DNA from 2 places in the Microlunatus panaciterrae genome. Region 1 is predicted to be linked to the other one. Evidence: predicted binding sites of a transcription regulator. Region 1 holds the regulator's gene; the other holds the start of a gene.

What was found. The regulator LexA, encoded in region 1, represses DNA repair genes until DNA is damaged. The targets are predictions, from matches to a motif close to TCGAACANNTGTTCGA.
Positions count from the first base shown of each region.
Region 2: the regulator LexA is predicted to act here: its motif matches at 3,100-3,115, upstream of JOE57_RS04215 (HNH endonuclease signature motif containing protein).

Region 1 covers NZ_JAFBCF010000001.1:3,868,162-3,883,751, reverse strand. The annotation lists gene JOE57_RS17715 (glycoside hydrolase family 127 protein) at 1-1,106, opposite strand, end outside; gene JOE57_RS17710 (LacI family DNA-binding transcriptional regulator) at 1,307-2,320, shown strand; gene JOE57_RS17705 (hypothetical protein) at 2,360-2,833, opposite strand; gene lexA (transcriptional repressor LexA) at 3,060-3,860, shown strand; gene sthA (Si-specific NAD(P)(+) transhydrogenase) at 3,946-5,391, opposite strand; gene JOE57_RS17690 (ATP-dependent DNA helicase) at 5,449-7,401, opposite strand; gene hflX (GTPase HflX) at 7,823-9,322, opposite strand; gene JOE57_RS17680 (SDR family oxidoreductase) at 9,415-10,182, opposite strand; gene dapF (diaminopimelate epimerase) at 10,182-11,006, opposite strand; gene miaA (tRNA (adenosine(37)-N6)-dimethylallyltransferase MiaA) at 11,011-11,961, opposite strand; gene JOE57_RS17665 (antitoxin) at 12,056-12,286, shown strand; gene JOE57_RS17660 (ferritin) at 12,353-12,892, opposite strand; gene miaB (tRNA (N6-isopentenyl adenosine(37)-C2)-methylthiotransferase MiaB) at 13,000-14,499, opposite strand; gene JOE57_RS17650 (aldose 1-epimerase family protein) at 14,569-15,465, shown strand; gene JOE57_RS17645 (amino acid ABC transporter ATP-binding protein) at 15,578-15,590, shown strand, end outside.
Region 2 covers NZ_JAFBCF010000001.1:945,072-960,661, reverse strand. The annotation lists gene JOE57_RS04230 (magnesium transporter MgtE N-terminal domain-containing protein) at 1-846, opposite strand, end outside; gene JOE57_RS04225 (hypothetical protein) at 942-1,544, shown strand; gene JOE57_RS04220 (aldehyde dehydrogenase family protein) at 1,585-2,961, opposite strand; gene JOE57_RS04215 (HNH endonuclease signature motif containing protein) at 3,144-5,006, shown strand; gene JOE57_RS04210 (sucrase ferredoxin) at 5,027-5,905, opposite strand; gene JOE57_RS04205 (cupin domain-containing protein) at 5,902-7,143, opposite strand; gene JOE57_RS04200 (hypothetical protein) at 7,182-7,439, opposite strand; gene JOE57_RS04195 (VOC family protein) at 7,546-8,220, shown strand; gene dacB (D-alanyl-D-alanine carboxypeptidase/D-alanyl-D-alanine endopeptidase) at 8,349-9,851, shown strand; gene JOE57_RS04185 (general stress protein) at 9,918-10,418, shown strand; gene JOE57_RS04180 (magnesium and cobalt transport protein CorA) at 10,445-11,500, opposite strand; gene JOE57_RS04175 (aminopeptidase P family protein) at 11,528-12,988, opposite strand; gene JOE57_RS04170 (acyltransferase domain-containing protein) at 13,077-13,973, shown strand; gene JOE57_RS04165 (histidine phosphatase family protein) at 13,970-14,545, shown strand; gene JOE57_RS04160 (helix-turn-helix domain-containing protein) at 14,635-15,522, opposite strand.

The DNA of each region.
Region 1 (15,590 bases):
GACAGAAAACCGTTGAACAGCATTCGTTCGATGGCGTCGGCATAATGCGCTTCTCCGGTGGCCAGCAGCATCCGCCAGGCCCATTGGATGCCGCCGATGGCGGCGCAGGTCTCCGCATAGCCGCGGTCCGACGGGAGCTCGTACGGGTCACCGAACGCCTCACCCTCCCACCGGGCTCCCAGCCCCCCGGTGAGAAAGGTCTTGGTGGACCACATGTGGTCGAACTGTCCGGCCAGCGCCTCCAACAGTGACTGGTCACCCGTCTCGATGGCCAGATCGGCAGCACCGGCGGCAAGGTAGACCGCACGGACCGCGTGCCCCTCAACGCTGCTGGCCTCCCGCACGGGCACCCGATCGGAGAAGTACGTCGGTTCCTTGCCGTAGGACTCCATCAGCCCGTGGCCGCGGGCGTCCACAAAGTAGCGCGCCAGCTCGAGGTAGTCGGCGTTACCGGTCTCGCGATAGAGCTCGACCAGACCCATCTCGATCACCGGATGCCCGTCGACGTCATGCCGCTTGTCCTCGCCGAACGTGCTGACCAGGTGGTCCGCGAGCCGTGTCGCCACTCCCAGCAACTCCCGGTCGCCTGTGCAGCGCACCTGGGCCACCGCCGCCTGCATCAGGTGACCGGCGCAGTAGTGCTCGTGACTCCAGGGCAGGTCGAAGTAGCGGCCACGGTCGGCGTGCCGGAGGGTCACCACCGTGTCGAGGTAGCCGTCCTCGCACTGGGCCGCCGCCACCAGAGCCGTCACCTCACGCTGCATCTGCAGCAGGGCCGGATCCGGGTTGCGGCCGTACTCCCACGCCACCGCCTCCAGCCACTTGTAGACGTCCGAGTCGGCGAAGATGGGCCCGATCGGCTCGCCCTCGCCCTGCCCGGCAGCGATGCGGAAGTTCTGCAGGTTGCCCGCGTCCTCAAGCCGCTCGCGCCCGGACAGGATCGCCTTCGCCGCGTTGGCCTCCTGCCGCGGCGCCCAGAAGCCGCCGGTGATCCGGGCGGTGTCCAGGCCCAGCGGACGCCAGGTGGTCACGGCCTGAGGCCCGGGACGGGCGGGTGCCTGCCCGGAGCTGAGGGTTTCGTTCGGGTTGGCGGCAGCGGTCGACATGGGTGATCTCCCTGGGGATGGCCTGCGGAAAAATAGGAACACGTTTTCTGTGTAGAACCTAGGACCGCACCAGATCGCTGTCAAGCCCCAGAACCCTTGAATGGTGCGGATCCTCAGCCGTCGCGGCTGACCGATCGTGGTTCGTCACAGAGCAGGTAGGATCGGTCCGGAAAGGTGTTTCACTGACGAGGCAGGTGCAGATGGAGATCCAGTCGAGCGCTCGGGTTCCCGCCGGGGTCGTGCGGATCACCGATGTCGCCGCCCTGGCCGGGGTGTCCCCCGGCACCGCATCCAAAGCGCTGAATAACACCGGTCAGTTGCGCGACGCGACCCGCCAGCGGGTATTACAGGCGGCAGAGCAGCTCGGCTTTACTCCGGACAGCCGGGGCCGCGCCCTGTCCTCTGGTCGCAGCTACACCGTCGGCCTGGTCACGACCGACAGCTCGGGCCGGTTCTCGATCCCGATCATGCAGGGCGCTGAGGATGCGCTCAGTGCCGGCGAGATGGCCCTGCTGCTGTGCGACACCCGAGACGACCCACTACGCGAGCAGCACTACATCCGCACCCTGCTCGCCCGCCGGGTGGACGGCATCATCCTGACCGGTCGGAGGACCGAGGCGCGACCGCCGATCAGGGTGCCGGTCCCCACCGTCTATGCCTTCAACCCCTCCACAGACCCCGCTGACGCTTCTGTGGTGGTCGACGATGCCGGCGGGGCGCGCCAGCTCGCCGATCATCTGCTGTCGCTCGGCCGCGAACGGGTGGCGCATGTGACCGGACCCGAGCGGCATCGGAGTGCGGTGGAACGCGCCACCGCTGCGGTCGCGGTGTTGGGTGACCGGTTGGTGGGTCCGCCGCTGTATGGAGAATGGACCGAACGCTGGGGACGGCACGCCGTGGACGTCCTGCTGCGCAGGCACGCGGACGTCGATGCGATCACCTGCGGCAGTGACCAGATCGCCCGCGGGGTGTGCGACCGCCTGCGCGAGCTCGGCCGGGCCGTCCCCACCGACTTGGCAGTAACGGGCTTCGATAACTGGGAGGTCATGGCTCTGGCCAGCCGCCCACCGCTCACCACCATGGATCTGGAGCTGGAGGCTCTGGGGCGTCGAGCGGCCCAGTTGCTGCTCGATGCCATCGCCGGCAACCCTCGCCACGGCCTGCTCGAGCTCCCGCCCAGACTGGTCACCCGCGAGTCGACGCTCGGAGACTGAGCCATCCGGTCGGAGCCAGAGGTCAGCGGTGAAGCCGGCTCAAAGCTCGCCGGATCCCATCGGCGCGACCTGATGGGAGACAGTGGTGGGACGGAAGTTCTCCCCGGTGACCCGCAGCGCGGTGGCACTCACCACCACCAGGGCAGCCATGACCACCATCAGGCCGACCACCAGCACGACGGCGATGCCGCGTTCAGTCAGTCGCACACCCGGCCCGGGTGCGGCGCAGGCGCGCGGGACGGCTCGCCCGAGCGGGTTCAGCTGGGGGGCTGCGACGTTCGTGCGCGGCCTGGCAGACGGCGCCGTGCCGCGGCCGGTCCCTCGCGACGGACGGCCGGGGCGGACCGCTGGGTGCTGGGGCCTGGGCTGCTGGGGCCGGGCGTGCTGGGGCTGGGCGTGCTGGGCCTGGGCATGTGGGCTCTGGCTGGGCACCGAGGCGCGCCGGGTCGCGTCGTCACGGCCTGGCACGGTGACCGGGTGGCTCGCGAGTGCCGGGATCGTCATTGCGCTCATGGTTACTCCTCGGGAAGTGATCGAACGGCTGTTCGAAAAACTGTCTGGCACCTGTCTAACGCATCGGACCGACAATTCCAACGCTATTCGTACACGCGTTCGATGTGTGTCGTCCGATATCGCCAGTCAAGCCGAGGGTGGTGACACTTTTGCAGCGTCGCGGCGGGCAAAGACACGCATCGAACAGGTGTTTGATTTTGTCAGTGCCAGTCTCTAGTTTTGCCTCATGGCAGAACATGACGAGCCCAGCACCGGGCGCCCCACCCCAGCGAAGAAGCGCGGTCGCCCCAGCGCCAAGGATGTCGCCGCCCAGCTCGGCGAGATCGGCAGCAATGTCAGCGCGCTGCCTGATGGCCCCACCGATGCCGATGGCCTGACTCCCCGTCAGCGTCGGATCCTGGAGGTCATTCGGGACGCGGTCGACCAGCGCGGCTATCCGCCGAGCATCCGGGAGATGGGGCAGGCGGTGGGGCTGGCGAGCTCCTCAAGTGTCGCCCACCAGCTGAAGATGTTGGAGAGCAAAGGATTCCTCCGCCGCGACCCCAACCGGCCGCGCGCTCTTGAGGTGCTGCTCCCCGGCGAGTCCGGAACCCGTCCGGCTGCCGGCGTCGAGAGCGGACCCGACCAGACGGGTATCGGCGACGCCTATCCCGAGCCGGTGCACGTCCCGGTGCTCGGCCGGATCGCCGCCGGTGGGCCGATCCTGGCCGAAGAGCGGATCGAGGACGTGTTTGCGCTCCCCCGCCAGCTCGTCGGCGAGGGCACCATGTTCCTGCTCCAGGTGAGCGGTGACTCGATGATTGACGCGGCGATCTGCGACGGTGACTGGGTGGTCGTCCGGCAGCAGCAGACGGCCGACAACGGTGACATCGTGGCCGCCCTGCTGGACACCGAAGCCACCGTCAAGACCTTCAAACGAACGGACGGGCAGGTCTGGCTGATGCCCCACAACCCTGCGTATGACCCGATCGACGGCAACCATGCTTCCATTCTGGGCAAGGTGGTTGCGGTCCTTCGCCGGATCTGATCATGGACCAGGCTCAGCGGCGGGGTGGCATTGAGCAGCAGTCAAGCGGCAAGCTACGTTGATCATCTTCGCTCCATGATCATCGTCACAGAGTGCTTGGCTCGGAGATGATCATCTCGTTGGTGAATCGGGCGACGGCGCGCAGCTTGTTGGCTACGTCGAGAGCCGCCACCTTGTATGCCTCGGACAGTGTCGGGTAGTTCAACACGGTGTCCACCAGGTAGTCGACCGTGCCGCCACACCCCATGATCGCCTGACCGATGTGCACCAGCTCTGTCGCGTTGGTGCCGAAAACGTGCACGCCGAGGATGCTGCGGTTCTCGGAATGCACGATCAGCTTCAACATCCCGTACGAGTCACCAATGATCTGCCCCCGAGCCAGCTCTCGATAGCGCGAGATCCCCACCTCGAAAGGCACCGACTCACCCGTCAGCTCAGCCTCGGTCTTGCCGCAGTAGGAGATCTCAGGAATCGTGTAGATCCCGATCGGCTGCAGTCCGTGCAGTTCGTTGGCGGGCTCCCCGAAGGCGTGCGAGGCCGCTAGCCGGCCCTGGTCCATCGACGTAGCCGCCAGCGCCGGAAAGCCGATCACGTCGCCGACCGCGTAGATGTGCTCCATCGCCGTCCGATAGTTGCTGTCCACCACCAGTCGGCCGCGCGCGTCGGCAGTCAGCCCGGCGAGGTCGAGGTTGAGCTGCGCAGTGTTGCCCTGACGGCCGGCCGAGTACATCACCACTTCGGCGGCGATCTTCTTGCCCGACCCGAGGGTGGTGATGGTCCCTCGCCCAGAGCTCTCGACCGAGGCGACCTCCTCGCCGAAACGAAAGCTCATGGCGTGGTCGCGCAGGTGGAACTTCAGCGACTCGACAATCTCAGGGTCACAGAAGTCCAGCATCTGCGGCCGTTTCTCGACGAGGGTTACCCTGGTTCCGAGAGCGGCGAAGATGGAGGCGTACTCCACCCCGATCACACCGGCGCCGACCACCACCATCGAGTCCGGCACCTTGTCCAGCGCGAGGATCTGGTCCGAGTCAAGAATGCGTACGCCGTCGAACTTGATGTGTTTGGGCCGAGCCGGCGTCGTGCCGGTGGCGATGACCACCTTCTCCGCGGTCAAGGTGCGGTGCTCGAACGTGCTGTCCGACTCGACCGCAAGCGTGTGCGGGTCCAGGAAGGAGGCCATCCCGGGCAGCAGCTCGATGTGGTTGCGAATCAGCTGAGCGCGGATCACCTCGGTCTCCCGTCCGACGACATGCTGCAGCCTGCTCAGCAGGTCCGAGATGGTGATCTCGTCCTTCACCCGATAGCTGGCGCCGTAGATGTCGCGCAACTGCATGCCGGTGAGATAGAGCACGGCCTCACGCAGCGTCTTGGACGGGATCGTTCCGGTGTTGACACAGACCCCACCCACCATGCGCTGGCTGTCGATGACACAGACCTTGTGCCCGAGCTTGGCGGCCATGATGGCCGCCTTCTGACCGCCCGGTCCTGATCCGATCACGGCTAGGTCGAAGTCGTAACTGTGCTCCATAGCCGCAAGAGTGCCAGACAGCCCTTCACGCCGCTAGGGACCGGCGTGACGGTTGAGCTACGTGGCCGCCGGCTCGGACAGCCGCCGGAGAGCTCCGACGGCGACCTCGCGGTCGATCGTCTCCCACATGTCCGGCATCGAAGCCTTCAAGAAGGAGCCGTACCGGGCGGTCACCAGCCGCGGATCCAGCACCGCAACCACCCCACGGTCGCTGACCCTTCGGATCAGCCGTCCCGAGCCCTGGGCGAGCAGCAAGGCAGCGTGGGTTGCCGCTACGGCCATGAAACCGTTGCCACCCGCCTCAGCGACTGCGCGCTGCCTGGCCAGCATCAGCGGCTCATCCGGACGAGGAAAGGGGATCCGGTCAATGATGACGAGCTGGCAGGTCGCTCCGGGAACGTCCACGCCCTGCCACAACGAGAGCGTGCCGAACAGGCTTGCCTGCTCGTCAGCGATGAAGCGCCGAGTCAGTTCCGACAGTTGAGCATCACCCTGGCAAAGGATGGTCATCTTGGGTAACTGTCGCCGTACGTGGATCGCCGCCGCCTCCGCCGCCCGCCGTGAAGAGAACAACCCGAGGGTCCGACCCCCCGCTGCCCAGACCAGCTCGGCGATCTCAGTCATGGCGACATCGGAAAGACCGTCTCGGCCGGGCGGCGGCATCGTCCGGGCGACATAGAGGATCCCCTGGCGGCGGTAGTCGAACGGCGATCCGACATCGAGCCCGCGCCACGGGATGCGTTGGTCGTCGGAGCTCTCGTGCCCGTCTTCGACCGGGCTGGTGTCGTCGCGCTCGGCCGCCCTCAGTCCGACCGAGGCGGCCACGGTGTTGAAGTCGCCCCCCAGCTGGAGTGTGGCAGAGGTCAGGACGGTGGTCCGTTCGGCGAAGACCCGGTCGCGCATCAGCCCGGCCACCGAGAGCGGAGCCACCTTGGCCTCCCGCCCGAAACGTTCCCGCTCGACCACCCAGGTGACGTCGTGCGGTTTCAGTGCCGCCATCCGCTCGGCGACGTCGAAGATCTCCTTCACCGCTGCAGCTGCCTGGCGCCGTTCGGGATCCTCGCCCTGGCCCTCTTTGCCCATCTCGCTGACGGCCTGCCTGGTCGCGTTCCGCATCGACTCGAACGCCTGGACCACGGCGGAGTCAGCGTCCTCGATCCGCTCCAGCGGCGCCTGGTCGAGGGCCCCGCGGAGTGCCTCGGCCGACTCGAGCAGCTCGAGCGCAGTCTCGTCGTCGAGGTGGGCCATGGCTCGCCGCCCTACCCGTTCGACCAGTTGTGGACTGAGCTCCGCCGAGGCCGCGCCGGTGATCCGGGAGACCAGCTCGTGTGCCTCGTCGATGATCACCATCGTGTGCTCCGGCAGCGCCGTACCGCCGTGCAGGGCGTCGATGGCCAGCAGGGCATGGTTCGTCACCACCAGGTCGGCGGCGCGGGCCTTTTCCCGCGACTTCTCGACGAAGCAGCTGTCGCCGTACGGGCAACGCTGGACTCCGAGGCACTCGCGGACCGGGATTGACACCTGCTGCCAGCCCCGCTCGGTGTGCGACGGCGCGTCGTCACGGTCGGCCATTCCTCCGGAGGCGTCCTGCTGCTCTGCCCACTGGCGCAGGGCCAGCACCTCCGCGCCGAGCGCGGACTCCGCTGACTGCGGCGCGCTGCGGATGGTCTCGACCAGCTCGTCAGCCCCGATCAGCGTTGCCTGGTCTTCGCCGACTCCGTCATGGACCCGCAGTTGGCAGGCGTAGTTGGTGCGACCCTTGAGGATGGCGTGGCTGGGCCGGCGGCCGGTCACCTTCTGTACGGCGTCCAGGGCCGCCGGGATGTCGTTGGTCGCGAGCTGGCTCTGCAGGGCCAGTGTCGCGGTGGCGATCACAATCCGGTCGCGCGGGCGGCGGGTCAGGTGCACCAATGCCGGGGCCAGGTAGCCCAGTGACTTCCCGGTGCCGGTGCCCGCCTGGACCAGCAGGTGCCGGCCGGTCTCGAACGACTCTGCGATGGCATCGGCCATCTGGATCTGACCGGGGCGCTCGGCGCCGCCGATCTCCTCGACCGCCGCAGCCAGCACCTCTCGGTGGCCCGGCTTATGCTCCGCCTTGGCACCCGCGGGCGCTGTTGCGGTCGGTTGCGGGCTCACCGAACAACGATAGCGCCGGGGCTACCAGAGACCCAGCCGACACGTTGGGGTTGTGGATCCCCGGTGGCGGCCCCATTGTGATCCGCCTGAACTCGGAGCCAGTGGAAGAGCATCCCACCATCCACCACGCGCTCTGAGCCTGTCGAAGAGCAACCAGTGCCCTTCGACAGGCTCAGGCGCGTGGGCCCTTCGACAGGCTCAGGGCGCGTGGGCAGGCTCAGGGCGCGAGGGCCCTTCGACAAGCTCAGGGCGCGTGGGCAGGCTCAGGGCGCGTAGGCAGGCTCAGGGCGCGCAGTCAGGCTGTGGCAGGGGCGGGCTCGGGGACGAGGAAGCGGGCGAGCTCACCGGCAAGGTCGGGATGCACCCGGGCGACGATCAGTGAGCCGTCGGCGGTGTGCTCCAGGGTCAGGAACTCACCACTCTGATGGATGCGGTTGACCAGGTCACCACGCTCATACGGGATGAGCGCCTTGATCTCGACCTCCGGCTTGGGCAGTCGGGACTCGACGGTGGAGCGCAACGACGAGATGCCCTGGCCGGTCCGGGCTGAGACGATGGCCGCGTCCGGATACTGCGTCCGCAGCATCGTCAGTGCCTCCGGGCTGGCGGCGTCGGCCTTGTTGATCACGATCAGCTCAGGCACTCCCGCTGCCCCGATGTCGGACAGCACTGCCCGCACGGCCGTGATCTGCCCGTTAGGGTCGGGATCTGAGCCATCCACGACATGGACGAGCAGGTCCGCCTGCGCGGACTCCTCCAGGGTCGACGCGAACGCCTCGACCAGGTCGTGCGGCAGGTGCCGGACGAAGCCGACCGTGTCAGTCAGGGTGAAGACGCGGCCATCGGTGGTCTGGCTGCGCCTGGTGGTCGGGTCCAGGGTCGCGAACAGCGCATCCTCCACCAGCACCCCAGCGCCAGTCAGCCGGTTCAGCAGGCTGGACTTGCCCGCGTTGGTGTAGCCCACGATGGCCACCGACGGGATCCGGTGCCGACGACGTTCGGCCCGCTTGGTCTCCCGGGTGCCGTCCATCTCGCGTAGTGCGCTCCGCAGCTTGGCGATCCGACTGTTGATCCGACGACGGTCCGTCTCGAGCTTGGTCTCACCGGGACCTCGTCCGCCGATGCCGCCTCCTGCTGCGCCGACCCGACCGCCGGCCTGGCGAGACAGGTTCCCACCCCAACCGCGCAGTCGCTGCTTGAGATACTGCAGCTGCGCCAGCTCCACCTGCGCCTTGCCCTCCGCGCTCTTGGCGTGTTGGGCGAAGATGTCCAGGATGAGGGCGGTGCGGTCGATCACCTTGACCTTGATCCGGTCCTCGAGGTTACGGAGCTGGGCCGGAGCGAGCTCACCGTCACAGATCACCGTGTCGGCGCCGGTCGCAAGGACGACCTCGCGAAGCTCCTCCACCTTGCCGCTGCCGATGTAGGTGGCCGGGTCCGGCCGGCTACGCCGCTGGATCAGGCCCTCCAGGACCTGCGAACCCGCGGTCTCGGCGAGCAGCTTGAGCTCGACCATGGCGTTCTCTGCGTCCTCCTCGGTGCCGCTGGTCCACACGCTGACCAGCACGACACGCTCCAGCAGGAGCCGGCGGTATTCCACCTCGGAGATATCAGACAGCTCGGTCGACATCCCGGCGACGCGGCGCAGCGAGATCCGGTCGGCCAGATCCTGCTGGTCGCCGTTATCGAGGGCGCGGTAGTCGGTGTCGTCGCTGGGCTTGAAGTCCTCGACCACGAGCTCGTCGGCGTCGTGGTCGGCATCCTGAGGGGCAAGGTCTCTTTGCGGCAATGTCATCTTGTGACCAAGAATCTCACGAGCGACCAAACAGGTCGAGTCTTTTTGCCTTCCGATACCCGGTCGTTCGCCAGACGGGTCCAGCGCGGGCGTCAGAACAGGCTGTAACCGCCGTCGACGACCATCACCTCACCGGTCATGAACGACGACGCCTGCGACGCCAGGAAGACGACACTCGGTCCCAGCTCGACGGGCAACCCGAACCGCTGCATCGGCGCGTCCTCGATCCAGTACCGCCGGAACTCTGGCGCGTCAACGGGGCTCATCTCGGTCTTGATGTACCCGGGCGCCAGAGCGTTCACCCGTACGCCCGCGGGCGCCCACTCGGCGGCCAACGACCGGGTCAGGTGGTGTACGGCCGCCTTGGACGCGTTGTAGGCCGGCTGCCACTGCGGCCGGTTGACGATGTTGGCTGACATCGACCCTATGTTGACGATCGACCCATGCCCCTGCGCCACCATCACCCGGCCAAACGACTGGGCGCAGTTCCAGACCCCGTTGACGTTGACGTCCATCACCGTCCGCCACTCATCCTCGGTCACCTCGAGCGCGGGGCGGTGAATGCACGCGCCCGCGTTGTTCACCAGTACGTCCACCCGCCCGAGCTGTGCAATGGCGGCGTCAACCGCCGCCTGCACCTCCCGGGCATCGGTGACGTCCGCGGTGACGACGGCCGTGCGCACTCCGAGCGGCTCGAGCTCGGCCAGCACCGCGGCACAGTTGGCGACGTCTCGGACCAGCAGAACGACATCACTGCCTGCCTCGGCCAGGGCCACCACCAGCGCGCGGCCGATGCCTCGGTTGGCGCCGGTCACCACTGACACCCTGCCGGCCAGCGAGAACGTGTCCAGAACACCCATCACAGCTCCTCGGGAAGAATCAGCTCGCCGTTCGCAATGATCACCGCGGGCCCGGTCAGAAAGGCCTGGCCCTCGGTCAGCTCGACCTCGACCGTACCGCCGGGGACATCGACGCGGTAGCTCACCGGAAGCGGCTCGGCCGCGGCCGCCGCGGCCGCAGCGGCCGCGGCGACGGTTCCGGTGCCGCAGGACCGGGTCTCCCCCACGCCGCGTTCGTAGACGCGCATGGCCACATGCCGCTCGCCGACCCGCCGGACGAACTCGAGGTTGACTCCGTTGGGGAAAGCCTCCGGCGGAGACCAGGTCGGCGCCGTGAACAGCTGCAGCGCCTGAAGGTCATCGACGAAGCTGACCGCGTGCGGGTTGCCGACACTCACGGTCCGGGCGCGGTGTTTCACCCCACCCACGGTCACGGTGACCTCGCCGCCCAGCGTGACCGGACCCATCGCCACCCGGATGCTGGTGTCTGGGTATACGGTCGCCTCCCTCAGGCCAGCCCGGGTGGCGACCTGGACCACCGGCCCAGTGGCCAGATCCTGCTCGAGCAGAAACCGGACGAACACGCGGATGCCGTTGCCGCACATCTCGGCGACCGAGCCGTCGGCGTTGCGGTAGTCCATGAACCAGAGGTCCGGGTTGCCCTCCCACTCGGGGATGTGTGCGGCCCGGACAGCGCGCAACAGGCCATCGGCCCCGATGCCGGAGTGCCGGTGGCAGATGAACCTGACCTCGGCCTCGCCCGGGTTGAGCATGGACTCCCGGTCCTGCAAGAGGACGAAGTCGTTCTGGGTGCCGTGCCCCTTGGAGAAGGTCCATCTGCGCATGGCTTCAGTGTTCCATTCCGGCCTGTGCCGGCAGCTCGGGCCCGTTCTCGCCCACCACCCGCCAGACCTGGTCGAGAAGGTCGGGGGCGAGTCCCGACACCCACCGGATCCTTGGGTCGCGCCGGAACCAGCCGCCCTGCTTGCGCGAGAACCGCCTGGTCCCCGCAACCGTACGCATCCGTGCCTCGTCCTCGGTTGTGGAGCCGGACAGGAAGTCCAGGATCTGCCGGTAGCCCAGCGCGCGGGAGGCGGTGACCCCCGACCGCAGCCCCCGGCGCTCGAGCTCGATCACCTCGGTCACGAAACCTTCCCCCCACATCCGGTCGACCCGGTCACTGATGCGCTGGTCGACCAGGTCACGCTCGATATCGAGACCGATCTGGAGCACGTCCGGCAACTGGTAGCGGTAGCCCGGCAGGCCGACACTGAACGCCCTGCCCGTGAGGGCGATCACCTCGAGCGCCCGGACGATCCGTCGGCCGTTGCCGGGCAGGATCGCCGCTGCTGCGGCCGGGTCCTGCTGCTGCAGCCGGGCGTGCAGCCTGTGCGGCCCGTCGGCGGCCAGGTCCGCCTCGAGGGCGGCCCGGACGGCCGGGTCGGTACCGGGAAACTCGAAGGCGTCGACGATGGCCCGGACGTAGAGAGCCGACCCGCCGACCACGATCGGCCGCACGCCCCGCCGCCGACAGTCCGCGATGGCGGCACGGGCGAGGGCCTGGAACTCGGCCACGGTCGCCGTCTGGGTGATGTCGAGGATGTCGATCAGGTGATGAGGCACTCCGTCGCGTTCGGCGGCGGTGGGCTTGGCGGTGCCGATGTCCATCCCGCGGTAGACCAGCATCGAGTCGGCATTGACGATCTCCGCCTCGATCTGCTCCTGACCGAGTCGGCGCGCCAGAGCTACGGCGAGAGAGGACTTCCCTGCCGCGGTGGGCCCCACCAAGACGATCGTCACCGGACCATTCTGCCGGACTCACCCTCACGCTCCGAAAGGTCCGGCCTGATAGAAAGACACCAATGATCCGCACCTCCCGACAGGAAGGCATGTGATGGGAATCTTCGACAAGGCCAAGGATGCGTTCGAGGCGCACAAGGACAAGATCGACCCGGATCTGGTCGATAGCGGCATCGACAAGGCGGGGGACCTGGTCGACGACCGGACCGGGGACAAGTACGTGAGCCAGGTGGACAAGGCCCAGGGCTTCGCCCAGGACCGGGCGGACGGTCTGCTCGGTGCGGACCACCCGGAGCCGGGCGGCCCGCCCACGGGCGGCCACTGAGCGCGTCGGCCCGGTCGGCGGGCGCGAGCACCGCTGTCGTCAGCGCCGACAGCCGGCACAGGACAGCTAGTTGGCTCGCCGCCCGCTGCCGGCGGTGGCGGGTGCCGTCGAATCGGTGCGCTCGGTCTCATGCTCGCGCTGCACGTAGTCCTCGACCACCTCGGGCTTGTCGCCGGCGCGGGTGACCACGGTGGCGAGCGCACTCATTGTGGCGACGTGCTCGACCTGTTCCTTGATGAACCATTGCATGAACTGGTCGGAGGCGAAGTCGTTCTCCTCCCGCGCGATCCGGGTGAGCTCGTTGATCTGGGCGGTGACCCGCCGCTCCTGCTCGAGTGCCAGTCGGACCGGCGCGGCGGGATCCTCGAAACCGCAGTCCGGTGCGTCCACCCCGGGAATGGTGACCGGTGCGTCCTGGTCGATCAGGTAGCGCACCATCATCATGGCGTGGTCACGCTCCCCGAGTGCCTGCCGGTAGAAGAAGCCGGCCGTCCGCGGCATGGTGGCCGCATCGTAGAAGGCGGCGCAGGCCAGGTACTGCTGATGGGCAGCGAACTCATGGCCGATCTGCATGTTGAGTTGTTCGACGAACCGCTCTGCGGGCATCGGGTGGCTCCTTCTGCTCTTCCTGGTGGGCGTCTGGTCGAGGCTCCGAAGGGTGTCCATCCTCGCATTCACGACTCCCGCTGGCCAGGAACCCCCTCTGACCCTGCTCAGCCGGTCGAGCAGCCCATGGCCGGGGCCAACGGTGCGGGAACGCCGAGCTGCGGCATCCCCAGGCCAACAGGGGCCGGTGCGGCGGCGCGCTCCTGCCGGGCCTGCCACGCGTCTCCGCCCGGGGTCCGCCGGAGCCCGCTGATGCCGGAGTCGGCATTGAGGTGATGGGGTGCGGCATAGCTGATCACCGTCTCGGCGATGTCCCCGGGCCGCGGTCGGAGCTGCTCCTCTGCCGGGACGGCGACATGGACCAGGCGGTTGTCGCGAGCGCGACCCGACATCCGGGCGGTGGCGGCGTCCTTGCGGCCCTCCCCGGCGGCGAACAGCACCTCGACCCGTTCGCCCACCAGCTTGCTGTTCTCCTGCCAGGCGATGTCGTTGACGGCGGCGACCAACCGCTCGTACCGCTCCTGCACCACCTTCTTGGGGATCTGGTCGGGCATGGTAGCGGCCGGGGTGCCGGGGCGGATCGAGTACTGGAAGGTGAACGCTGCTGCGAACCTCGCCTGTTCGACGACCTCCAACGTGTGTTGGAAGTCCTGCTCCGTCTCGCCGGGAAAGCCCACGATGATGTCGGTCGTGATAGCGGCCGCCGGCATCGCCGCTCGAACCGTGTCGATGATCTTGAGGTAGCGGTCCCGGCGATAGGACCGGCGCATCGCCCGTAGGACGGTGTCGGAGCCCGACTGCAGCGGCATGTGCAGCTGCGGCATCACGTTCGGTGTCTCGGCCATCGCCTGGATCACGTCATCGGTGAAGTCCTTGGGATGCGGTGAGGTGAACCGGACCCGCTCAAGCCCCTCGACCTGGCCGCATGCTCGCAGCAGCCGGGCGAAGGCGCCCCGGTCGCCGAACTCGACACCGTAGGCGTTGACGTTCTGGCCCAGCAGGGTGATCTCCTGCACGCCTTCGGACACCAGGGCTTCGATCTCGGCCAGAATGTCACCGGGCCTGCGGTCCGTCTCCTTGCCCCGCAGTGCCGGCACGATGCAGAAGGTGCAGGTGTTGTTGCAGCCGACACTGATGGAGACCCAGGCCGAGTAGGCCGAGTCACGCCGGGTCGGCAGCGTCGACGGGAAACGCTCCAGAGACTCCGCGATCTCCACCTGCGCCTCGGCCTCGATCCGGGCGCGCTCCAGCAGCACCGGGAGCGCCCCGATGTTGTGGGTGCCGAAGACGACGTCGACCCAGGGTGCCTTCTTGACGATCAGATCCTGGTCCTTCTGCGCCAGGCAGCCACCGACGGCGATCTGCATCCCGGGCCGAGCCTGCTTGGTGGGCAGCAGATGGCCGAGGCTGCCGTACAGCTTGTTGTCGGCGTTCTCGCGGACCGCGCAGGTGTTGAACACGACCACATCCGCCGCCCCGTCGGCGCCTGCGTGACGATAGCCCGCCTCCTCCAGCAGACCGGCCAGGCGCTCGGAGTCGTGAACGTTCATCTGGCAGCCGTGGGTGCGGATCTGGTAGGTGCGGGTTTCGGACGTGCGCTCAGACATGATGGCGCCCAGCCTAATCCGAAATGCCCCCCTGACCCGAATGAGCGCGCTGCCACTACAGTCACAGCCATGACCACACCCACCGGCGAGCAGTACGAGATCCGCAGCGGCAACAAGGTCGCGGTCGTCACCGAGGTTGGCGCGACGCTCCGCAGCTTCACCGTGGATGGCCATGAGGTGGTCCGCGGATTCTCCGAGAACGAGATGGTTCACATGGGTCGCGGCCAGCAGCTGCTGCCCTGGCCGAACCGGATTCGGGACGGGGTCTACACCTTCGCCGGCGAACAGCACCAGCTCGCGCTGTCCGAGCCCGAACGCCACAACGCCATCCACGGTCTGGTCCGCTGGGTGCCGTGGACCCTGGTCTCGAGAAGCGAGAGCTCGGTGACGCAGCAGGTCCGGGTCTACCCGCAGCAGGGCTGGCCGGGGATCGTTGAGGCGACCATCACCCACTCGGTCGATGAGGCCGGCCTTCGGGTCGACGTCCAGGCCAGCAACCTCGGGACGGAGCCGACACCTTTCGGCTACGCAGCGCATCCGTATCTCACTGCCGGAGAGAGCACGGTCGACGAGCTCGCCGTCCGGCTGCCGGCCGACCGCTACCTGGAGGTGGATGAGCGGCTGCTCCCGATCGCCATCCATCCGGTGGACGGGACCGTCTTCGACCTCCGGGCCGGCGACCCGCTCGGTCAGCTGAACCTCGACACCGCGTTCACCGGCCTGCAGGCCGACGACGGCCGGTGGCGGGTGACCCTGTCCCTGGGTCAGCGGACCACCACCTTGTGGGCCGACGAGGCGTACACCTGGTTGCAGGTGTTCACCGGTGGTGACTCCCGGCAGATGTCCGTCGCGGTGGAGCCGATGACCTGCGGACCGGATGCGTTCAACGAGGGCCCGACCGCAGACGGGGTCATCGTGCTCGCGCCAGGGCAGTCGTTCGCCGCCAGCTGGGGCATCCAGGGCTGACGCCGTTCGGGCCAAGACGTAACCGAATCTCAACCCGAATTTCCCACTGTCCCCGCATGGTCTCTACTAGGGTCACTTCATGACGGAAACCCCTGGTCCGCCCCCTGGTGGCATGTCCGAGAACG
Region 2 (15,590 bases), 2.9 Mb from region 1:
GCCTGCGGTGTACTCCTCGTAGTTGAGGAGTCGGCGGACGTCACGAGCATCCTCGGGCTCCATCCGGCCCAGCAGCTCCTCGGCCATCTCCGGGGCGAGCTCGGCGATCAGGTCGGCGGCGTCATCCGGGTCCATCTCCTCCAGGATGTCGGCCGCCCGCTCGCTGTCCATGCCCTGGATCAGCTGGACCTGCTCATCCTCCGGCAGCTCCTCGATCGCGTCAGCCAGCTTCTGGTCGTCCAGCGCAGAGGCGACCTCGGCCCGCCGCTCCGGCGTCATGTCGTGCAGCTCGCGGGCCACATCGGCCGGCTTCATGTCCTCCATCATGGCCAGCAGCTGGTCGGTGCCCTGGGCCGAATCGTCCACGGCGAACTCGCTGACCTGGGACCACTCGAGGATGGTGATGTGCCCCCGCCGGCCGAACCGACGTCCCTTGCCGGCGTCGCGTACGGCGACGTCACTGAGCTCCCATTCCCGGGAGCGGGCAGGACGCATCGCCACATCGAAGATCACCGCAGGTCCTGGACGGTCCCGGCGGGTGACCGGGAGGTCGAAGAGGTCGTCGATCACGAGCGTCTCGGACTCGCGACGTTCGAACCGGCGGGTGTTCACGACACCGGAGATGACGACCTGGAACGCACTGATGCTCCGCACCCGAGCCATCGGCATGAAGATCCGACGCCGGGCGAAGAGCTCGACCACCAGGCCCTTGACCCGAGGCGCGTGACCACCGGCACGGCGCTGGATGACCACGTCGCGGACCTTGCCCACCTGGTCGCCGGCACTGTCCATCACCGGCAGGTCCCTGATCCGGGAGATGAAGACCGACGTCGCTGCACCACTCACTCACGGGAGAGTAGCGCGGTTCACCACAGGGATGCTGACGGCCCACCTCGGTGCGGACAGCCGGCCACTCGGCTACGCCGGGTTATCTTTCACTCGTGAGAAACCTCGTCGCCGTCGTCGTGACCGTCGGCTGCCTGCTGGCGGTCGGCTGTAGCGGACAGGGCTCGGCACCGAAGCCGTCCTCGCCGCAGCAGAGCGGCTCCGTGGGTCCTTCCAGCAGCACAGCTGCCGAGCCGACGCCGAGCCGAACACCGACGCCATCGCCTGCGTGCCCCTCCGGGCGGTATGACCTCAGCTCGTTCAAGGCGAAGCGTGACCTACCGCTGCCGACCGGAGCGGCGGCGCTGCGCGGATCGGGCGACGGGCTGAGCCTCACCTTCGACAGCAACCGATGGACCCTGGCCGGAAAGCCGGATGGGAGCATGCAGGTGCGGGCAGGCCAGATGAGGGGAGAGCTCACGGTCTCAGGGACCATCGAGGGGACCTTCGTCGCCACCGGTGGCGGCCAGGCGGACTTCAGGGTCTCGCGCTCGACGGGCTCAGCCGAGCTGTCCGGTCCGGATTTCGACTATCGGCTTCCGATGCAGCAACTGGCTCTGGTGGTGACGCCGGACGGCACGGCTCGGCTGGCCTGCACCGGGAACCGGCTGACGCTGGACAACGAGGCGATCACGCTGCAGCTGTCTCGCGACGTCTGACCTTGCGTCTGTCTCCAGCAGCCCGGCACGGCAGGACCGGTCAGGCCTGCCAGATGGTCTTGACGTTGCAGAACTCACGGATCCCCGCGGCCGAGAGCTCGCGGCCGTAACCGGAGGACTTGATCCCGCCGAACGGCAGCTCGGGGAAGGAGACGGTCATCCCGTTGACGAAGACCGCTCCCGCCTCAAGCCGGGTGACGAGCTCGTCGATCTCGGCGGGGTCGGTGGACCATGCGTTGGAGCTGAGCCCGAACTCGGTGCCGTTCGCGACGTCGATGGCCTGGTCCAGAGTGTCGACCTTGAACACCGATGCGACCGGGCCGAAGCATTCCTCGGTGGTGATCTTCATCTCCGACGTCAGGTCGACCAGCACGGTCGGCGGGTAGAAGAACCCGGGTCCCGCGGGCAGGTCGCCACCGGTCAGTACGGTCGCCCCCAGCCCGCGGGCGTCCAGTACGAGATCATGGACGTCCTGCCGGCCCTGCTCGGTGGCGAGCGGGCCGAGGTCGGTGTCGTCATCGAACGGATCGCCGACAACGAGCGCGCCCATCTGCTCGGTGAAGGCGGCAACGAAATCGTCGTACACATCGGCGTGGACGATGAACCGCTTGGCAGCGATGCACGACTGCCCACTGTTCTGGGTACGCGCCCGAACGGCCACCTCCACGGCCTTGGCCAGGTTGGCCGACGGCATCACCACGAAGGCGTCCGAGCCGCCGAGCTCGAGGACAGACTTCTTGATGTTCTGACCTGCCTGGGCGGCGATGGCTCGGCCGGCACCGACCGAGCCGGTCAGGGTGACAGCGGCGATCCTCGGGTCGTCGACCAGGCCCGCCACTTCGGAGCCTCCCACCAGGACCGACTGGAAGGCTCCCTCGGGGAACCCACCGCGGGCGAACAGCTCGCCCAGGTAGAGCGCGCACTGGGGGACGTTGGAGGCGTGCTTGAGTACGCCGGTGTTGCCGGCCATCAGACCGGGCGCGGCAAACCTGATCACCTGCCAGAAGGGGAAGTTCCACGGCATCACGGCCAGTACGGTGCCGAGTGGCTGATAGCTCACCCGGGCCGCCGAGGCCTGGACGACATCTGGATCGGCCAGCGTCTCGTCGGCGAGGAACCTCGCCGCGTTGTCGGCATAGAAACGCATGGCGTTGACGCACTTGACCGCCTCGGCCTTGGCTGCAGTGACGGTCTTGCCCATCTCGGTGGCCATCAGGGCCGCCACCTGGTCGGCGTCGGTCTCGAGCAGCTCCGCTGAGCGGCGCATCCAGGTGGCGCGCTGAGCGAAGTCAGTTTCCGCCAGGATGCCGTTCGCCGCCACCGCCCGGTCGAGAAGCGCGTCGATCTCCTCTGCGGAATGGGCAGAGAAGGTCTTCTCCACCTCACCGGTGCTCGGGTTCAGTGTCGCGATCGCCATCTCGCACTCCTCGATTCATCCTGGCCGGCGGTCCCAGCCGCTCCTGTCGTTCACCCTAACGCGGACAAGATCTCAGCTGGCCGGTCCACCTGGGCGCCCGGCAGGCGGCAGAGAAACTGTCAGAGGTGGCCGCCAGAATGGAACAAAGATTCGATTACTCGGTGGAAGGAGCGGAGAAGCCGATGCGCGGTATCGATCGTCGGGTCTCTTCTGCCGCAGCGCCGGCGTCAGCCGAGCTGTCGGCCTCGGCTGCTGCCGAGGTGCGGAGGCTCATCGACGCAGACCGGGCCCGCTGTGCAGCTGAGACTGCGCGAGCACGGCAGTGGTCGGCTGAAGTCGACGCGCTGATGGAGTCGTTGGCGGAGACCGAGATCACCGCCGACGACCTGTTCCACGCGACGATCGCCGCCGAGCTGGAGCAGGGATGGTCGCATTATGAGCGTTGGGCCGGGCATCAGCAAGTGGTGCTGGGCAGGCAGGTGGAGTGTGCGACTGCGGAGGACCCCTGGGTCGGCGTGGCACGCGTGGCACCGCGGCCACTGGCCGGAGTGACGGGCGTCTGCGGTCCCGAGCTCACGGCGGGAGTCAGCCGTGCCATCCCGGAGCAGCTGTCGCCGGCTCAGCTCGTGGAGCTGATGACGGGCGCGGAGCGGCTGTCGCGATGGGCTCAAGGTGTCCAGCTGGCGGCTGTCGCAGCGTTCGCCGAGTGCGCCGTCATGACGGATCCGGATGAGCGGGACCATCCGCTCCCGGGGGCCGCCGGGGTGGTGGAGGTCGGGTTCAGCTGTCAGCGCGAGATCGAGGAGTTCTGCTCCGACGGCATCAGCGCTGCGCTGGGTCTGTCGCTGACGGCAGCCGGGGAACTCCTCAACGCGGCCTGCATGGCCGTCGACGTTGAGCCTGTGCGCGACCTCCTCGCCCGCGGTGAGCTCGACAGCGCCCGGGTGCGGGTCATGGCGCGGGAGCTGGCGTCGGTGCCCTACCAGGGCGCAGACGCGCAGTGGATTGACGACGTCGTGGCTGAGCACCACACCTTGACGCCGCGCAAGCTGCAGCGCACGTTGAAGCGGTTGGTGATGGACCGGTGTCCGGATGGTCATGGTGACGCGCATCGTCGCGAGCTGGCGAACCGGGGCTGCTGGGTTCGGCCCAAGGAGGCGGGGATGGCGACCTTCCACGCCTACCTCTCGGCTGACGAGGCCACCTGGGCCTATCGAGTGCTCAACGCCGCAGCGTGGGCCGAGCATCACCGGGAGGAGGACGAGCGGGGGCCCTGTCAGCTCCGCGGTGACACCCGGTCGCTGGACAGTCTCCGGGCGGATGCTCTGATGCAGGTGATCGGCCAGCTGGGTGACCGCCTGCTGGCCGACGGTGACGACACCTGTGAACCGAGCGCTCAGCCGTTGCGGCGCTCAGCGGGCGCTGTCGAAGCACTGCAGGCCGACAGCGATGGTCGGGACACGACGCGTCGAGCCGGGATCAGCGCTGCCCGGGTGATGCTGCATGTATACATGCGAGCCAGCACAGTGGCGGGTCAGGATGACCGGCCAGCCGAGCTGTTGGGCTATGGACCGATCACTGCCGATCATGCGCGGGCGCTGGTGGAGGATGCTCGGTTGGTGCGCATCCTGACCGACCCGTTCAGCGGCGATATCCGAGCCGTCGACACGCCGTCGTACCGGGTGCCGCGGATCCTGCGATGGGCGATGCAGGCACGAGACCGGACCTGTGTCTTCCCGACCTGTGATGTGCCGGCGGACAGTGTTCAGGCGGACCACGTCGTGCCGCACCCGTTCGCGCGGAAGGTGGACAAGGCCTTGGCGTCGGGGACGACCCGGCTGTCGAACCTGTCCAGCCTGTGTGTGCGACATCATCGGATGAAGACCCACGGCGGCTGGCAGATCCAGTCCACTCGAGGGGCCCGCTGGGAGTGGATCTCCCCGACCGGGCACAGCTATGTCCGCAACCCCGACTGGGGACCCCCGGCGGGGTTCTGGTCGGATCATCGAGACGTCATTCCTGAGTCACCAGCACCGCCGTTCTGACCTCGACCACCGGCAGCGGATCAGCCCGGCTGGAGTTCGGCGAGCTCTTCGATGTGGTACTCCAGTGCCCGGGCGTCCTGGGTCGCCTGGCAGGTCAGCCTCGCCGGCGGCCGGTGCTGCGTGACCACTTTCGCCATGAACCGCCGATCCGCCGCGCTCAGCTCGATGGTCCAGCCACCGTCGTCGGTGTGCGCTGCCGAGCGCACGTCGACGTCACGCGGACCGAACGGACCGTACCGGCGGTGCACGGCTGCAACAGCGGCCTGGGCCGGCGGGCGGAACACGCTCATCCCGCGCAGGCTGTCGGTGTGGACTCTGCCGTCCAGATGCGCGCGTACGGTCTCGACAGCGGTCAGCGGGTCAAGGCCGCCGTAGTAGACGCCGTCGGGCAGCACCACCAGGTTGGCCGCGAACCGGTCGCCGCCGACGTGGCTGCACTCCCAGGTCGCCTCCGGCCACTCGGCCTGCAGCGCCAGTGCCACCGGACGACCACGCACGGCGCAGCACACATCGTGGACCCCGTGCGCACACACCAGCAGCACCTGATCACCTTGGCCCGAGGTGGGAAACGGAGGCGCCTTCAGCACCTCCACGGACTGCAGGAGGTCGGAGTCGGACTGCCAGTGCCCCCACACCGACGCTCCGTCGTAGGAGAGGACGGCCCAGGCTCGGCGGGTCCGCCGGGCCTGTCGACCCGGGCGGCGGACCAGCAGAATCCGAGCCTGTGCCTGGTGCGCGGCGACGTTGATCGCCTGCTGGACGTCGGGTGCGATACCGGAGCCGGCGAAGGCGTTCACGGGCCACGGTCCCGGATGCTCGATCAACAACCAGCGCCGAGCCGGTGCTGCTGTGCCGACAGCCGGGTCGGACCGTTCCCGGGCGGCGTCGGAGCACCTCACTCGACCACCGCAACGCCGTCGAGCAGCATCCGACGGGCAAGCTCGAGGCCGAGCTGACCCGCCGACGGCGCGCCACCAGTCACCATGCCGGCCACGACGGCGGCCTCAGCCGGGGACAGCTCGAGGCTGCCCGCCCGACTGTGCAGCATGGCGCGACCGTCGGCCTTCTTGTCGATCGTCGCGGACAGATGTGGTCGCAACCTGACCACCGACTCGGGAGTGAGTTCCGCCGAGGCTCGCAACTGTCGCAGCGGGCCCAACGGCGCCGCCCGCTGGGCGTTGCGAGCGTCGCCTTGCAGTCGGGCGACGATGGCACCGGCGTCGATCTGCTGGATGACCTGCAGCAGGCGTTCACGCACCAGTTCGAGATCGCCGCGCACCTCATCAGCATCATTGACCGACACCCCGCAGGCCAGCGAGCGCCGCACCTCGGGGTCCTTGGCCAGCTCAGCAAGGGCCTGCTGCATCAGCCGCTCCGCGAGCAGCTGCCGATTCCAGGTGTGAACGCCGATGGTGACGTGAGTGGTCACTCCGCCGAGCGCCTTGGCAGCGTGCAGATAGCCGCGCGGCAGGTAGAGACAGTCGCCCGGGCGCAGGACCACCTCCATCAGCGGAGGCTCGAGCGCGGCTGCCTCGACCGCCGCGCGCCGTTCGTTCCACGGTTGCGAGCGCAACGGTGAAGGAAGCACAGGCTCATGGATCAGCCACCGCTTCTCGCCCTCGATCTGCAGCACGAACACGTCATGCACGTCATAGTGGTCGCTGAACCCCTTGTTCTGTGGGGGAGTGACATAGGCGTTCACCTGGACCGGGTGTCCGAGGTCGGCCGCGAGCTGCTGCGAGAAGCTGATCAGGGCTGGCCAGAGCCGATGCAGCGCCTGAAGCACCAACGTGGAACCGTCCGCGAACAGGCGCACCAGCTTTTCGTCGCTGACCTGGTCGCCGATGCCGGCGCCGACGCCGCCGGGAGCGGTGAAGGCCCGATCGGTCAAGGTCGCACCGTCCCTGGCGACCCGAAGGAACGGGGTGCGCAGCCCCCGTTCGGACACCAGCTCGTCGACAGCGTCCCCAGAGAACAGGTCGCTGAAGTCACGTGGCAGTTCGTCGGCCCGAGTGAGCAGCGGCCGACGCCCCCAGAAGTCCTCAGCGAACCGCATCCGATCGACGCCGATCAACCTCGACAGTGCGGGGTGCCCGGGCTCAGCCCCCGGCACCCCGCCCGGAACCTTGGTCGTCACGCGAACGGACGAGCCAGCACCGAGTGCAGTCGTCGCCGTCAGTAGCTGGTGCCGGCCCCGCCGTCGGCACCACCGTCTGCGCCGCCGTCCTGCTCACCGGGTACACCTTCGGCCCCGCCGTCAGCCGGCCCCTCGGCCCCGCCGTCGGCTCCGCCGTCAGCGCCGCCGTCGTCGGCCCCGCCGTCAGCTCCGCCATCATGCTGACCGGGTACGCCCTGGGCGCCGCCGTCGGCCGGGCCTTCGGTGCCGAGGGGGTTCTGCGCGTCGTCCGTCGGGTCCAAGGTGCTCTCGCTCATCTGATCCTCCGTAAGGTCCGGCCCCAAGGGCCGAGTCCACACGCCACCGGGTGGCGACGCGATCTAACAGTTACCCGAAGTCGAGGCCGTTGGCTAGGGTTTCGTCATGACCACTGCCAGGTTCAAGGATCTGTGCATCGACACCCGGCACCCCGGCGTCGCCGCGCCCTTCTGGTCGGCTGCTCTCGGGCTGCGGGCCGAAGGTGACGGTGCACCCGCCGTACTCCGCGACGAGGTCGCAGAGCACACGATCTGGCTGAACACGGTGCCCGAGCCCAAGATCGGGAAGAACAGGGTGCACCTCGACCTGCACACCGGTTCGATCGAGGAACTGGTTGATCTTGGTGCCACCGTGGTCGCCACCTTGCCCCGTTGGACGGTGCTCGCCGACCCCGAGGGCAACGAGTTGTGCGCCTTCATCAGAGATGTGGATGACCTGCCGCGTTACCGGTTGTACGAGTTGTCGGTCGATGCCGCCCAGCCGGAACGGATCGCGACCTGGTGGGCCGAACGGTGGAACCTGCAGGCTCATGCCGACCCGGATGGGTTCTGGTGGTTGGACCCCGGAGCCGGCTTGCCGTGGGAGATGGTGTTTGCCCCAGTACCCGAGCCGAAGACCGCCAAGAACCGCGTGCACTGGGATGTCTGGGGAGACCCTGACGACTTCCTCGACGCGGGTGCCACGCTTCTTCGGGCCAAGGACGATGAGATCGGCTGGCACGTGCTTGCCGACCCGGAGGGCAACGAGTTCTGTGTCTTCGCGCCGCCGCGGGCATCCTGACCGACGCTGATCCTACGGCGCGGGGTGCTGCTGACCGACGACCCATCGGCGAGATCTGGTCTCCCGCACCGCCCGTTATTGCCGTAGTCTTCGCACCCTCGGGGGTCCCTTCGACCGGAGGAGCTCGCATGGCCACGTCGCCCTTGCGCATCCCCGCACGGCTCCTGCTGGCGCTGGCCGCCGCCGTCGTACTCGCCCTCACCGCCGGCGTTGCGGCTCCGACTCCCGCGGTCGCCGCGACGAAGGATCCGAGGCTGGCCGAGAAGCTGACCTCGGTGCTGTCAGACAGTCGGGTGCGGACCGCCAGGACGAGCGTTGTCGTGCTGGACGCCGCCGATGGCAGCGAGCTCTATGGACGCTATGCCTGGCGGGGGACCACGCCCGCCTCCAACACCAAGATCCTGACAGCGGCGGCGGCGATGAAGACCCTCGGACCGGGCTACCGGTTCAAGACGCAGGTGATCATCCGGGCCACCCCGGCCAACGGCGTCGTCCACGGCTACCTCTACCTGAAGGGCTACGGGGATCCGACCACGGTCGTGTCCGACTACCGCTCACTGGCGCGTCAGGTGGCGGCCAGGGGGATCACCCGGGTGACCGGGAAACTCGTCGCCGATGCGACCTTCTTCGACTCGGACCGCTACAACGCGAACTGGTCCACGTCCTATCAGTCCGACTACTACGCAGCGCAGATCTCCGCTCTGACGGTAGCCCCGAACCGGGACTACGACTCGGGCACTGTCGTCGTGAAGTACCGGCCCGGGGCGAAGAAGGGCTCCCGCGCCAAGATCAGGATCAGCCCGGCCTCTGCCGCCTCCTATGTCAAGATCGTCAACAAGATGACGACCTCGGCCAGCGGCAGCCGTGGATGGGTGTCGGTGTCGCGAAGGAACGCGACCAACACCATCACGGTCAGCGGCAGGATTCCACTGGGTCGCTCCACCCAGAAGGAATGGGTCACTGTCGACAAGCCCGAGCTGTATGCCGCCGCGGTCTTCAGGTCCGAGCTGGCCAAGGTCGGTGTCCGGATCGACGGATCAAGCAAGATCGGGGCCACCCCGACCACCCGGCGCCGTCAGGTCGCTCTCGACCGCTCGATGCCCCTGTCCTCGTTGCTGGTGCCCTTCCTCAAGCTGTCGAACAACATGCACGCCGAGCATCTGACCAAGACCATGGCCACCTTGAAGGGCGGTAGGGGCAACTGGTCGGACGGACTCAAGATCACGATGGCGTATGTGAGGAGCACCGGTGCGCCGATGGACGGCACCAGGCTGGTCGACGGGTCCGGGCTCTCGCGGGCGAACAAGATCACGCCTCGGGCCATGGGTCGGGTTCTGTTCGCGGTGCAGAACGAGTCCTGGTTCCCGGCGTTCTACGCAGCCCTTCCGGTTGCGGCGAACGCTGACCGGATGGTCGGTGGGACGCTCAGGTCACGGATGCGTGGCACCCGGGCAGCAGGCAACGCGCACGCCAAGACGGGCACCCTCACCGGGGTGACGGCACTGAGCGGCTATGTCCGGGGACGCGACGGGCGACGCTACGTCTTCGCCATGCTGAGCGAACACTCCGGCGCCAGTCCACGCCCGGTCGAGGACAAGCTCGTGGTGGCCCTCGCCAACTGGCGCCGCTAAGCAGACACACAGCAAACACACAGCCGGGTGGGGTATTTTGGGCGTCAGCACCCCGAGGAGGGAATCATGGCCACACCCCAGCAGCCCAGCTCGCTGTTCGAACTGGAGTTCCCACAGTCGGTGGGTATCTTCCAGACCTACGCTGACGCGCAGAAGGCGGTGGACTTCCTCTCCGATGAGAAGTTCGCCGTCCAGAACCTCGCGATCGTCGGCACCGACCTGAAGTCCGTCGAGCGGGTACTCGGCCGCAGGAGCTGGGGCACCGTCATCGGTCAGGGCGTCCAGTCCGGCGTCTCCACCGGCCTACTCGTCGGGCTGGTGATGTTGATCTTCGGTGCGGTCCAGAACATCTTCCTGTTGCTGCTGGTCGCGCTGGGGATCGGCATCGGCCTGGGCATCACGTTCAATGCGATCGCCTATGCCATGTCGCAGGGCAAGCGTGACTTCACCTCAGTCACCCAGACCGTGGCCACCAAGTACGAGGTGCTCTGTGAGCACAAGGTCGCGGCTCAGGCGCGCGAGATGCTGCTCAAGCTGCCGGGCGCCCGGGCGGCCGCCTTCGAGTAGGGCCAGCCGGCCGGCGCAGTCGCTGGCTACAGCCAGCGGTTGTGCTTGAACCCCGCATACAGGCCCAGCATGATGGCGCCCATCACGCCGAGCAGGACGAAGTAGGCGTAGTGCCAGTGCAACTCGGGCATGGTGTCGAAGTTCATCCCGTAGATCCCGGCCAGCATGGTGGGTACCGCCACGATCGCCACCCAGGCAGAGATCTTGCGCATGTCCTCGTTGTCGGCGACGCTCGCCCGCGCCAGGCCGGCCTGCAGAATGGAGCTGAGCACCTCGTCGAAGGAAGAGACCGCCTCGCGCGCCTCGGTGTGGTGGTCGGCCAGCTCGCGGAAATAGGCCCGGGCCTCCATCGGTATCACCGGCAGGTCCCGGCTGGCGAGCCTGACCAACGGGGGACCCAGCGGCACCACGGACCGCTTGAACTCGATCATCTCGCGCTTCAGCTGGTAGACCCGGTCGACCTCGTGCTTGCCCTGCCGGGAGAAGACGCGGGTCTCCACCTCATCCAGGTCGTTCTCGAACTCTGCCACCACATCCAGATAGTCGTCGATGATCCGGTCGGCGATCGCATACAGCACGGTGGAGGGTCCCTGCTTGAGCCGCTCGGGGTCCGCCTCCAGGGTGCGTCTCAGCGTACTCAGCTCTCGGTGCTCGCCGCGCCTCACGGTGATCACGAAGTGGTCGCCGAGGAACACCATCACCTGACCTGTTGAGACGATCTCAGAGGAGTCGGTGAGTTCCTCATGGTCGACGTAGGCCACCGTGGAGATGACCATGAACAGGTCGTTTCCGAACATCTCCAGCTTCGAACGGGTGTGGCCGTGGACCGCGTCCTCGACGGCGAGCGGGTGCAGGTCGAACTGCGACGACAGAGCCTGCAGGTCTGCGTCAGTGGGGTCCTTCAGCCCCAGCCAGACGAACCCCTCACCCTCGCAGGCCCGACGGGCTGCGGTGGACAGATCCTCCGCGGACTGCCTCAGCCCGTTGACGTACCAGCCCCAGGCGACCACCGAGCTCGGTGGCGGGGAGGGGACCGGCACCGCCGGAACCGTCCGGCGGCCGAGCACCGTGAGCGGAGACATCGAGCGACGGACCGGCCTGCTCACTGCCTATCCCCGCAGCAGAGGCGCCATCCAGGCCTCCACGTCATCGACGGATCTGGGCAGCATGCCGGAGAGGTTCTCGTTGCCGTCCTCGGTGATCAGGATGTCGTCCTCGATTCGGACGCCGATCCCGCGCAGCTCGACCGGCACCAGCTGGTCGTCGGCCTTGAAATAGATCCCGGGCTCCACGGTGATCACCATGCCCGGCTTCAGAGTGCCCTCACGGTACATCTCCAGTCGTGCCTGGGCGCAGTCATGGACGTCGATGCCCAGATGATGTGAGGTGCCATGCACCATCCATCGACGGTGCTGACCGCCCTGCTCGCTCAGTGAGTCCTCCGCCGTGGTGGGCAGGATGCCCCACTGCTCGAGGTGGCGGGCCACGACGGCGATCGCGGCCCGGTGCACGTCGGAGAACTTGGCCCCCGGCTTGGCTGCCGCGATGCCTGCCTCCTGGGCCTCGAGTACGGCCTCGTACACCTTCCGCTGCGCTTCGGAGAACCGGCCGCTGACCGGAAGAGTCCTGGTGATATCGGCGGTGTAGAGCGTGTCCAGCTCGACCCCGGCATCCAGCAGCAGCAGGTCGCCCTCTCGGAGGTCGCCGTCGTTGCGGATCCAGTGCAGGGTGCAGGCGTGGTCACCCGACGCGGCAATGGTGTCGTAGCCGATGGCGTTGCCGGCGTGCCGGGCGTGCAGGCCGAAGACCCCCTCCACCCAACGCTCGCCGCGGCCCCGGCGGACCGCCTCCGGCAGGTCGGCGACCACAGCCTCGAAGGCTGCCGCGGTCTTGGCGCACGCGTCGCGCATCTGGTCGGCCTCAAAGACGTCCTTGACCAGGCGCAGCTCGCTCAAAGCCACGGTCAGGGCCTGGTCGGCCTCGATGTCGGTGCTCCGGCGGATCCTGTCGACCAGTGCTGCGACCAGCTCGTCCGCCTGCCGGAGAACCCGGATCCTGGTGTCCTCGGCGTTCTTGGCCAGATCGTCCTCGAGGTCCTTGATGTCCGCGCAGGCCAGCCCGGTCAAGGCCGTCATCTCCGCCAGGGAGAGCCGCCGTCCCACCCACATCTCGCCGTACCGGGCGTCGGAGTAGAACTCCTCGGAGTCCCGGGGCGCGCGTGGCTTGAAATACAGGGTGCCCTCGTGGCCGGTGTCCTTCGGCTCCAGCACCAGCACCGAGTCAGGTTCCTGGTCACTTCCCAGCCCGGTCAGGTGGGCGAAGGCCGAATGGGGCCGGTAGCGGTAGTCGGTGTCGTTCGAGCGGATCTTGAGCCCACCCGCGGGGATGACCAGTCGCTCGCCGGGAAACTGGGCGCTGATCGATCGACGACGGTCCGGCGCGACAGCGGCCGCTGGCAGCAGTCCCGGCAGCTCGGCCGGGTGGGGCGCCCAGCCTTCGCCGATAAAGGCGCGGAAAGCGTCTGAGAACGGTTGCTGACGGTTGGGCAGGGCGGGCGACTTCTCACTCATATGACGCATTGTTCCACTGCTCACCCAGCGATGCCGGGGACCCGAGGTGCGGCCAGGACTCGGACCGGCCCACCGTAAGGTGATCCACATGGCTGACGTTCGCGCCCGGCTGGGCACCGACCTTCCCGACCTCCTCCGCCGCCTCGGTTTCCGCGACGACGATGCCGCCGACGCGGTCGACGCTGCCGCCGAGGTGCTGGATTCGCCGGCCGATCTGGCCAGAGTGCAGACGTACGCCGACCGGCTGTCGACCGCGATCGGGGACCTGCGGTTGGAGCAGGCCGAAGATCCGTGGCCCGAGGACGAGCCGGCAGTCGCGCACGGGCGGGACCTCGGTGCCGGAGTGCTGGCGATGCTGGCACTGGTGGCGACCGCGGAGGACGTGCACGACTACCACCGCAGCCGCGCCATCGACGACGACATCTCGTGGCGCTCGCTGTCCGATCTCGGTCAGCAGGTGTGGGTGCACCGGCTCACCTACGACTCCTTCGGGCTGCACACCCAGGGCTGGCTGCGGATCGCCTGGTCCGGTGACCTCTACTGGCTGGGGCGGCTGCAGTTCAACCTGCAGCTCAATGACGGTGAGTGGGTGCTGTCCACCCACATCCCGCGTACCGGGCCGCTCACACCGGAGTCGGTGCAGGAGTCGTTCCGCGCTGCGGTCGCCTTCTTCGGCCGCCACTTCGCCGAGTTCCCGGTACGGCGGTTCTGGTGCTCGAGCTGGCTGCTCGACCCCCAGCTGACCGAGGTGCTGGCCGCAGACTCCAACATGGTCAGGTTCCAGCGGCTCTGGCAGCTGGACCCGGAGGAGATGGAGGGTGACGGCGATGCCCTGTTCTTCACCTTCGCCCGCCGGGGCGATGTCGACCTGGACTCGTTGCCGCAGGACACGACGCTGCAGCGCGCCATCGTGAAGCGACTCAAATCGGGCGGCCACTGGTACGCCCGGCGAGGCAGCTACCCGCTGCCGGACCAGAGCGCGTGACCCGGCTGTTCATCGTCCGTCACGGGGAGACGGAATGGAGCCGTGACGGACGGCACACCTCCGTCACCGACCTGCCGCTGACGGAGGTGGGTGAGCAGCAGGCCCGTTCGCTGAACGGCCGGCTGGACCCGGCGGACTTCGGGCTGATCCTGACCTCGCCGCGGCAGCGGGCCCGTCAGACCGCGGAACTGGCCGGCTTCACCGGCAGCGCGGCACCAGAGGTGGAACCAGATCTGGCCGAATGGGCCTACGGGGACTACGAGGGACTGACCAGCGAGCAGATCGGCGAGACCGTTCCAGGGTGGACGATCTGGACGCACCCGGTGCCGGGCGGGGAGACTGCGGCCGAGGTGGCGCAGCGGCTCAATCGGGTGGTGAACCGGGTGCGCGGTTCGGGGGTCGAGCAGGCCATCTGCTTCGCCCACGGCCATGCACTGCGGGCGCTGGCTCTGTGCTGGCTCGGCCTCGACCTCACCCTGGGCGGCCACTTCCCGCTGGAGACGGCCACCGTCTCGGTGCTGGGTGCGGAGAAGGACCTCCCCACCCTCGACCAGTGGAATGCCCGGCCCTGAGTCTGTGGACGTGCCCTGAGCCTGTCGAAGGGCGCTCTTCGACCAACTCAGAGCGCGGATGAGTATCTGATCCAGCGCGGGTTAACCCCTCAGCTCGGCTGGACGTCCTCGCACTGCTTCTGTCGGCGGTAGTCGCTCGGACTGCAACCGTTGATCGCGCGGAACTGGCGGGAGAAGTAGAAGGCATCCGCATACCCGACCACTTCGGCGATCTCGCCGACGGTGCGGGATGAGGTCACCAGTAGCTCCCGGGCGCGCGCCATCCGCAGGCTTTTCACGTACTCGACCACGCCGCCTCCGGTGGCAGCCCGGAACAGGGCCGAGAAATGCGAGGTGCTCAGCCCGGCGAGCCGGGCCAGCTCGGGCACCCGCACCGGTGCGGCCAGGTTCTGCCGAAGGTGGTGCTGCGCGTCACGGATCGGCTCGCGCCGCCGCCGGCCGCCGGTGATCCGGTCGGCCGCGAGCTGGGCCAGCAGTGCCCAGGCCGCACCGGCCGCCTCCAGCAGGTTGGGCATCGTCTCGTCCCGTTCCATGCACTCGACCACCTGCTCGGCCGCCGCCGTCGCACGGAACAGGTCCCCGATCTCCACCACCGGGTCCGCCTGGTCGGGCACGATGGCCTCGAGCATCACCGGCAGATCGGACCCGGCGGCGTGCAGCCACCAGATCGTCCATGGCCGGGCCGTGTCGGCGCGGTAGAGGTGAGGCACCCCAGGTGGGATGACGAGCGCGCTGCCACTCGGCACCGCCACCGTCCGACCACCGATCTCACACCAGCCGAGGCCACCGACGCAGATGATCACCACCGTCTCAGGCGCGCCCTGGGTCCGGTTCCTGCCGTGGCTGACGGCACGCGGGAAGTGGCCGGCGTCGGTGACGAGCAGCCGCCCGGTGAGGCCGGTCGCCAGCGCACGGGCGACCAGTGGTCGCGGCAACACCCTCAGCCGCTGGCCGGGAAAGCCGTGGGGGGTCAGCACGCCCCGAGTCTAGGACCACTCGACTCTGCCGCGTGGCGTGACAGGATCGTCGAATCGTCCATCAGGTC